DNA from 4 places in the Pseudomonas sp. 8_5_2 genome. Region 1 is predicted to be linked to each of the others. Evidence: predicted binding sites of a transcription regulator. Region 1 holds the regulator's gene; each other region holds the start of a gene.
The links. The regulator sigma-54, encoded in region 1, starts transcription at its own class of promoters, with help from an activator protein. The targets are predictions, from matches to a motif close to ANTGGCATNNANNTTGCTNT.
Positions count from the first base shown of each region.

Region 2: a site for sigma-54 is predicted at 759-778, ahead of flgB (flagellar basal body rod protein FlgB). Genes of this name have one in related genera too.
Region 3: a site for sigma-54 is predicted at 1,489-1,508, ahead of nirB (nitrite reductase large subunit NirB). Genes of this name have one in related genera too.
Region 4: a site for sigma-54 is predicted at 1,298-1,317, ahead of glnA (type I glutamate--ammonia ligase). Genes of this name have one in related genera too.

Region 1 covers NZ_CM181238.1:1,018,557-1,020,757, reverse strand. Annotated here, with positions in the region: gene lptB (LPS export ABC transporter ATP-binding protein) at 1-190, shown strand, start outside; gene AC5O5R_RS04575 (RNA polymerase factor sigma-54) at 367-1,860, shown strand; gene hpf (ribosome hibernation-promoting factor, HPF/YfiA family) at 1,940-2,201, shown strand, end outside.
Region 2 covers NZ_CM181238.1:1,641,833-1,644,033, forward strand. Annotated here, with positions in the region: gene cheR (protein-glutamate O-methyltransferase CheR) at 1-464, shown strand, start outside; gene flgB (flagellar basal body rod protein FlgB) at 825-1,235, shown strand; gene flgC (flagellar basal body rod protein FlgC) at 1,238-1,681, shown strand; gene flgD (flagellar hook assembly protein FlgD) at 1,694-2,201, shown strand, end outside.
Region 3 covers NZ_CM181238.1:1,381,129-1,383,329, reverse strand. Annotated here, with positions in the region: gene nirB (nitrite reductase large subunit NirB) at 1-1,364, opposite strand, end outside; gene AC5O5R_RS06325 (bifunctional nitrate reductase/sulfite reductase flavoprotein subunit alpha) at 1,665-2,201, opposite strand, start outside.
Region 4 covers NZ_CM181238.1:5,543,078-5,545,278, reverse strand. Annotated here, with positions in the region: gene glnA (type I glutamate--ammonia ligase) at 1-1,200, opposite strand, end outside; gene thiI (tRNA uracil 4-sulfurtransferase ThiI) at 1,671-2,201, shown strand, end outside.

The DNA of each region.
Region 1 (2,201 bases):
CATCCACCACCTCAAGGCCAAGGGTATCGGTGTGCTGATCACCGACCACAACGTGCGCGAGACACTGGATATCTGCGAAACCGCCTATATCGTCAACGATGGCCGGCTGATCGCCGAAGGTGATGCCGAAACCATCCTGGCCAACGAACTGGTCAAGGAAGTCTACCTGGGTCACGAGTTCCGGCTCTGACCCCGGAACGCGCCTGGAGCACCGCCAGACAGCCCTGCAACCGGGGGTAAAGTTGTTACGGTGCTCTAGGCAAACGCTACAATTTAAGGCATAAAACTTGCTTGATCTGGCGCCCCGGCGCCCTCGTGTAGTGGATGGCGCATGCGCGCCGGCGAACAAGGTATTAAGCCCCTGCCATGAAACCATCGCTCGTCCTAAAAATGGGCCAGCAACTGACGATGACACCGCAGTTGCAACAGGCCATCCGCTTGCTCCAGCTTTCCACCCTGGACCTCCAACAGGAAATCCAGGAAGCGCTGGAGTCGAACCCGATGCTCGAACGTCAGGAAGACGGCGAGGACTTCGACAACGGCGACCCGATGGCGGATAACGCCGAGAACAAGCCGACTGCCGAAGCCCAGGACAACAACTTCCAGGAAAGCACCGTCACTGTCGACAACCCGGAAGAAGGTGAGTGGAGCGAACGCATCCCCAACGAGCTTCCGGTCGACACCGCCTGGGAAGACATCTACCAGACCAGCGCCAGCAGCCTGCCGAGCAACGATGACGACGAGTGGGACTTCACTACCCGCACCTCTGTCGGCGAAAGCCTGCAAAGCCACCTGCTGTGGCAGCTCAACCTGGCGCCGATGTCCGACACCGATCGCCTGATCGCCGTCACCCTGATCGACAGCATCAACGGCCAGGGCTACCTGGAAGACACTCTCGAGGAGATCTGCGCCGGGTTCGACCCGGAGCTGGACATCGAGCTGGACGAAGTCGAAGCGGTACTGCACCGCATCCAGCAGTTCGAGCCAGCCGGCGTCGGCGCCCGCAACCTCGGCGAGTGTCTGTTGCTGCAACTGCGCCAACTGCCCGCCAGCACGCCGTGGATGACCGAAGCCAAGCGTCTGGTCAGCGACTTCATCGACCTGCTCGGCAGCCGTGACTACAGCCAGCTTATGCGGCGCATGAAAATCAAGGAAGACGAGCTGCGCCAGGTCATCGAGCTGGTGCAAAGCCTCAACCCGCGGCCTGGTTCGCAGATCGAGTCCAGCGAGCCTGAATACGTGGTGCCCGACGTGATCGTGCGCAAGGACAGCGAGCGCTGGCTGGTCGAACTGAACCAGGAGGCCATCCCGCGCCTGCGCGTCAACCCGCAATACGCAGGCTTCGTGCGCCGCGCCGACACCAGCGCCGACAACACCTTCATGCGCAACCAGCTGCAGGAGGCGCGCTGGTTCATCAAGAGCCTGCAAAGCCGCAACGAAACCCTGATGAAGGTTGCCACGCAAATCGTCGAACACCAGCGTGGTTTCCTCGACCACGGCGATGAAGCCATGAAGCCCTTGGTGCTGCATGACATCGCCGAAGCGGTGGGCATGCACGAGTCGACCATTTCGCGGGTGACCACGCAGAAATACATGCACACGCCGCGTGGCATCTACGAACTGAAATACTTTTTCTCCAGCCACGTCAGCACCTCCGAAGGCGGAGAATGCTCGTCCACAGCGATTCGCGCGATCATCAAGAAACTGGTTGCGGCGGAAAATCAGAAAAAGCCATTGAGTGACAGCAAGATCGCTGGTTTACTGGAGGCACAAGGCATCCAGGTAGCCCGTCGCACCGTCGCCAAGTACCGCGAGTCTCTCGGCATCGCACCGTCGAGCGAGCGCAAGCGACTGATGTAGCCCCTGGGATGTGCCACAGCGTTTCTGGGGCAGGTGCAAGACCTGCCTCTTTATGCACGGGCAACAAAGGAGAAGCTGTATGCAAGTCAACATCAGTGGACACCATGTAGAAGTCACCGAACCACTGCGTGAGTACGTGCTTGAAAAGCTGGCTCGCGTGGAGGGGCACTTTGACAAGATCACCAACGCCCAGGTCATCCTGAAAGTCGAGAAGCTGCAGCAGAAAGTCGAAGCGACCCTGCAGATTCCTGGCGGCGAGGTGGTTGCCAATGCCGAAGACCAAGACATGTATGCAGCGATCGACGCCATGGCCGACAAGCTCGACCGCCAATTGAAAAAAC
Region 2 (2,201 bases), 620 kb from region 1:
TGGCCATCGACGAATTCGAGCGCAGCAACCTTGGCCAGCTGAAGATGGGGGCGCAAATTGTTGCCACCGACCTGTCCGGCACCATGCTGAACAACTGCAAGACCGGCGAGTACGACAGCCTGGCGATTGCCCGCGGCCTGTCGCAGGAGCGCCTGCAACGTTACTTCGACCCCAAGGGGGCCGGGCGCTGGGCAGTGAAACCGGCGATTCGCAGCCGGGTCGAATTCCGCTCGTTCAACCTGCTGGACAGTTATGCCAGCCTGGGCAAGTTCGACATCGTGTTTTGCCGCAACGTGCTGATCTACTTCTCGGCGCAGGTGAAGCGCGACATTCTGTTGCGCATTCACAGTACCCTGAAGCCGGGCGGGTACCTGTTCCTGGGGGCTTCGGAGGCGCTGAACGGGTTGCCGGACCATTACCAGATGGTGCAGTGCAGCCCGGGGATCATCTACCAGGCCAAGTAAGCCCAAAGGCCGGCAGCGACAATTGCCGGCCTTTTTGTTGCCTGTCAGGGCCTTATCGCCGGCAAGCCAGCTCCCACAGGACCAGCACAGGCCTCAGCATTTGTGCAGTACTTGTGGGAGCTGGCTTGCCGGCGATGCAGGCGGCGCGGTGCCGACGTCAATTTTTTGGTTTGCCGCTCTTGCCGCCCGGCAATTGCCGCTTTCGCCGCACAAGGCGGAAGGCCTTTGCCGCTTTTCTGGCATCAACCCCACCGAACGCTGCCTCGCAGCCCAGTGTTTCCAGGCTTTGCAGTGGTTGGCACAGCCCTTGCTATACCTTGCTCAACGATATTCCGGTCAACCTCCGAAGGTTTCCCCGATATGAGCATCAGCTTCGACAAGGCGCTTGGTATCCACGAAAAGGCCCTGGGCTTCCGCGCCCAGCGCGCCGAAGTGCTGGCCAACAACATCGCCAACGCCGACACGCCCAACTACAAGGCGCGTGACATGGACTTTTCCTCGGTGCTGGCTGCCGAAACCAGCAAGCAGCAGGGTGGCCGGTTCGCCATGGACCGGACCAACAGCCGCCATATCGAAGCCGATGGGCTGGCGATCGCGGCCGACGATACCCTCAAGTACCGTACCCCGCTGCAGCCTTCGATCGACCAGAACACCGTGGACGCGCAGATCGAGCAATCGAACTACACCGAAAACGCCATCGGTTTCCAGGCCAGCTTCACCTTGCTCAACAGTAAATTCAAAGGGCTGGTTTCCGCCCTGCGGGGAGAATGACCATGTCCCTTTCCAGTGTTTTCAATATTGCCGGTAGCGGCATGAGCGCGCAGAACACGCGCCTGAACACCGTCGCTTCCAACATCGCCAACGCCGAGACCGTGTCCTCGAGCATCGACCAGACCTACCGCGCCCGCCACCCGGTGTTCGCCACCACCTTCCAGGATGCGCAGGTCGGCGGCAGCCAGTCGCTGTTCGAGGACCAGGGCGAAGCGGGGCAGGGCGTGCAGGTCAAAGGCATCGTCGAAGACCAGAGCACCCTGGAAGCGCGCTACGAGCCGAACCACCCGGCGGCGAACAAGGATGGTTACGTCTACTACCCCAACGTCAACGTGGTCGAGGAGATGGCTGACATGATCTCCGCCAGCCGCGCGTTCCAGACCAACGCCGAGCTGATGAACACCGCCAAAAGCATGATGCAGAAAGTCCTGACCCTGGGGCAGTGATAGGAAGCCGACATGACCACCACCAATTCCACCACCGACGTCGGTAGCGCCTACCTGACATCGCTGCAGAAGCAGACCTCCAAGACCGACAGCAGCACCGGTGCCGCCGGCAGCGCGTTGGGCAAGGACGCGTTCCTGCAGTTGCTGGTTACCCAGATGCAGAACCAGAACCCGCTCGACCCGCAGGAAAACGGCGAGTTCGTGGCCCAGCTGGCGCAGTTCAGCAGCCTCGAAAGCATGCAGTCGCTGAATGATGCGGTGACCTATATCGCCACTGGGCTGCAGTCTTCCCAGGCCCTGCAGGCGTCGTCGCTGGTCGGGCGCAATGTGATCGTGCAGACCGACAAGGCCGTGGTCGACACCAGCAAGGACATGAAGGGTTCGGTCAACCTGACCTCGTCCAGCACCTCCACCTCGGTGGGTATCTACGACAAGGACGACAAGCTGGTACGTACCATCGAGCTGGGTACCCAGAAGGCCGGCAGCATCGACTTCACCTGGGATGGCCTGAACGACGACG
Region 3 (2,201 bases), 360 kb from region 1:
CCCTTGACCGCAGCGAGGTCGCTGCAACCGCTGTCGATGGCGGCGCACACCGCGGCCTTGCTGACGTTGTGGCAGGAGCAGATGGTCGCGCTGTCGGGCAACGCATCGGCGCCCAGGGCCGGCGCGCCACCGCCTTGCGGCAGGATCAACGCTGCCGGGTCGGCCGGCAGGGCGATAGCGTTCTGGGCGTACTGCAGCAGGGTGTCGTAGTAACTGTTGTCGCCGACCAGCACCGCACCCAGTACCCGCTTGCCGCTGGCATCCACCACCAGCCGCCGATAGGCGCTGTTGGCTTCGTCGATGAAGCGGTAGCTGCGTGCGCCCGGCGTGGCGCCGTGGGCGTCGCCGATCGAGCCGACATCCACGCCCAGCAGCTTGAGCTTGGTCGACATATCGGCACCGCTGAATGCCACCGCCGCCTCATCCATCATCAACGCTGCCAGGTTGCGCGCCATGCTGTAGCCCGGGGCGACCAGGCCGAACACGCTGCCGTTCCACGAGGCGCACTCGCCAATGGCGAAGATGCGCGGGTCGCTGCTGCGGCAGTGGTCGTCGATTACCACGCCGCCCCGCGCGGCGATGTCCAGGCCGCAGGCACGGCCCAGGGCATCTTGCGGGCGAATGCCGGCGGAGAACACGATCAGGTCGGTTTCCAGGTGCTCGCCGCCATCGAAGTTCATGCGATAGCGGTAGGCCTCACCGGCACTGATCGACTGGGTGGCGCGCGACAGGTGCACACCCACGCCCAGCGCTTCGATCTGCGCCTTGAGCGCGGCACCGCCTTCGCCGTCCAGTTGCACCGGCATCAGCCGGGGCGCGAACTCCACCACATGGGCTTCCAGGCCCAGCGACTTCAGGGCGTTGGCGGCCTCCAGGCCAAGCAGGCCACCACCGACCACCACGCCACGGCGGGCATCGGCGGCAGCAGCGCGAATGGCATCAAGGTCGTCAAGGCTGCGGTAGACCAGGCGGGCATGGCCGCTGGAGCCTTCGATCGGCGGTACGAAGGGGTATGAACCAGTGGCCAGCACCAGGTGGTCGTAGCCGTAACGGCCCTCGCTGGTGATCACCTCGCAACGCTCGCGGTCGATTTCCAGCACGGCTTCGCCCAGGTGCAGGTGAACGCCGTTAGTGTTGTAGAAATCGTGCTCGCACAGGGCCAGGGTTTCGGCACAGCTGCCAGCAAAGTACTCGGACAGGTGCACGCGGTCGTAGGCGCGCTGGCGTTCTTCACCAAACACCCGCACCTCGAAGCGCTGCAGGGCGCCACGGCTGACCAGTTGCTCGACGCAATGGTGGCCGACCATGCCGTTGCCGACGATGACCAGTCGCTGTTGTTGCGCGCTGCTCGCTGTTGCCTTCATAAGCCGATCCTCGATCAAAAAAAAAGCGCCTGGAGCCGAAGCTCCAGGCGCCTTTGCCTGTATTCATCACGGTGTGCCGCCGGGTTGATCGCCGTTGATCAGCGGGGCTTGTTGTAGTGGAGATAAAGCAGGGACTGTGCCAATTGCCTTGCCTGTGCCGGCCTCTTCGCGGGTGCCCCCCTCCCACGGGGGCTCCACAGGCTCTCAGGCTTGCACAGTACCTGTGGGAGCGGGCTCACCCGCGAAGAGGCCGGCACAGGCATGCACATTCACAGTGCACATCACCCCATCCCGGTGCACTCAGTACACATCCCGCCGATAACGCCTGGCCTTGCTCAAACCTTCGACATAGGCAGCCGCCTGCGCCGCATCCATCCCGCCATGCTCGGCCACCACGGCACGCAATGCCGCATCCACATCCTTGGCCATGCGCTGGGCATCACCACACACATAGAAGTACGCCCCCGCCTGCAGCCAGCGCCACAACTCGGCGCCCTGCTCCAGCATGCGCTGCTGCACATAGACCTTCTGCGCCTGGTCCCGCGAGAACGCCGTGTCCAGGCGCAGGTGGCCGGCTGCCTGCCAGGCTTGCAGCTGGTCCTGGTAATAGAAATCGGTAGCCGCGTACTGCTCGCCGAAGAACAGCCAGTTGCCGCCGTTTGCCCCACGGGCCTGACGCTCTTCGAGAAAGGCGCGAAATGGCGCGATGCCAGTGCCAGGGCCGACCATGATCACTGGCAGGCTATCGTCCTCAGGCAGACGGAAGTGCTTCGACACCTGGGGGAAGATCGCCACCCGCAACGCCTGCGCACGGTCGGCGAGAAAGCTCGAGCACAC
Region 4 (2,201 bases), 1.4 Mb from region 1:
TGGCAGGTCGTACAGGTTCTTGTCGGCAGCATCGCCTGGGTGGATCTTGTTCTGGATGCCGTCCAGGCCAGCCATCAGCAGGGCCGCGAAGGCCAGGTACGGGTTGGCCGATGGGTCCGGGAAACGTGCTTCGATACGGCGGGCTTTCGGGCTGCCGACGTAAGGAATACGGATCGAGGCGGAACGGTTGCGAGCCGAGTAGGCCAGCATTACCGGGGCTTCGAAGCCTGGGACCAGACGCTTGTAGGAGTTGGTCGACGGGTTGGTAAAGCCGTTCAGGGCTTTGCCGTGCTTGATGATGCCGCCGATGAAGTACAGGGCGGTGTCGGACAGGCCGGCATAGCCTTCACCCGAGAAGGTGTTCTTGCCTTCTTTCCAGATCGACATGTGCACGTGCATGCCCGAGCCGTTGTCGCCGTACAGTGGCTTCGGCATGAAGGTGGCGGTACGGCCGTAGGCGTCGGCAACGTTGTGCACGACGTACTTCAGGGCCTGTACTTCGTCAGCCTTCTTCACCAGGGTGTTGAATTTGACGCCGATTTCGTTCTGGCCGGCAGTCGCCACTTCGTGGTGGTGAACTTCGACGATCTGGCCCATTTCTTCCAGTGCGTTGCACATGGCAGTACGGATTTCGTGGTCGTGGTCGAACGGCGGAACCGGGAAGTAGCCGCCTTTCACGCCTGGACGGTGGCCTTTGTTGCCGCCTTCCACGTCAGCACCGGTCATCCACGAGCCTTGCTCGGAGAAGATCTTGAACATCGAGCCGGAGATGTCGGAATGGAACTTCACTTCGTCGAAGATGAAGAACTCAGGCTCAGGGCCTGCGAACACGGTGTCACCGATACCGGTGCTCTTCAGGTACTCTTCGGCACGCTTGGCGATCGCACGTGGGTCGCGGTCGTAGCCCTGCATGCTCGATGGGTCGACGATGTCACAGGTGATGATCAGGGTCGGCTCTTCGGTGAACGGGTCCAGCACGGCAGTGTCGTCGACCGGCATCAGGATCATGTCGGAGGCTTCGATGCCTTTCCAGCCAGCGATGGAGGAGCCGTCGAACATCTTGCCGACTTCGAAGAAGTCTTCGTCCAGGGCGTCACGCGACGGCATGGTCACGTGGTGCTGAATGCCTTTGGTGTCCGTGAAACGCAGATCAATCCACTTGACGTCATGATCTTTGATGAGTTGAACCGACTTCGACATGTTGTCCTCCGGAGGGTCTAGAGCGCGGTGGGCCGCTGCCCTGGAAAAAGGGTGTTGCCAGGCGCGGATAGTCGGCCAAGCTTACCTGCCTCACAAGGGAGCAAATTGCATGCCAGTGCCCGAAAATGGCGAGGTAGGGATAAAAGGAGGCGTTTGCGGGCATTTGAAGGTTGGGTGAGCCTGAAAAATGCACCCTAAAGATGCGAATTCTGCAGGCTGCGCACCAATATTGTGCATTGGTTGTTTGATGTGTTTTTTTGAGGGCCTCATCGCCGGCAAGCCAGCTCCCACAGGTAGGGCGCCAGCTCTTGATACCTGTGGAGGGCCTGTAGGAGCTGGCTTGCCGGCGATGAGGCCGGTGCAGGTAATATAAATCCGACCTTCTGTACAAAAGTTGGTCAAATCCTGAGCAATTTCCGATATAATTCGCGCCCCTCATTTTCGGCAGGCCCTGCGCGCACTGTTAACCAATGAAACTTATCGTCAAAGTCTTCCCAGAAATCACCATCAAGAGCCGGCCGGTGCGCAAGCGCTTCATCCGCCAGCTCGCCAAGAACATCCGCAACGTGCTCAAGGATCTGGATCCCGAGCTCGCGGTCGATGGTGTCTGGGACAATCTCGAGGTGGTCACCCGCGTCGAAGACGAAAAGGTTCAGCGCGAGATCATCGAACGCCTCACCTGCACCCCGGGTATCACCCACTTCCTGCAGGTAGAAGAGTACCCGCTGGGTGACTTCGACGACATCGTCGCCAAGTGCAAGCAGCACTTCGGCCACCTGCTGGCCGGCAAGCACTTTGCCGTACGTTGCAAGCGCGGCGGCCACCATGACTTCACTTCGATGGACGTCGACCGTTACGTCGGCAGCCAGTTGCGCCAGCAGTGCGGCGCCGCCGGCATCGAGCTGAAGAACCCGGAAGTGCTGGTGCGCATCGAAATTCGCAACCAGCGCCTGTACGTGATTCACAATCAGCACAACGGCATTGGCGGCTATCCGCTGGGC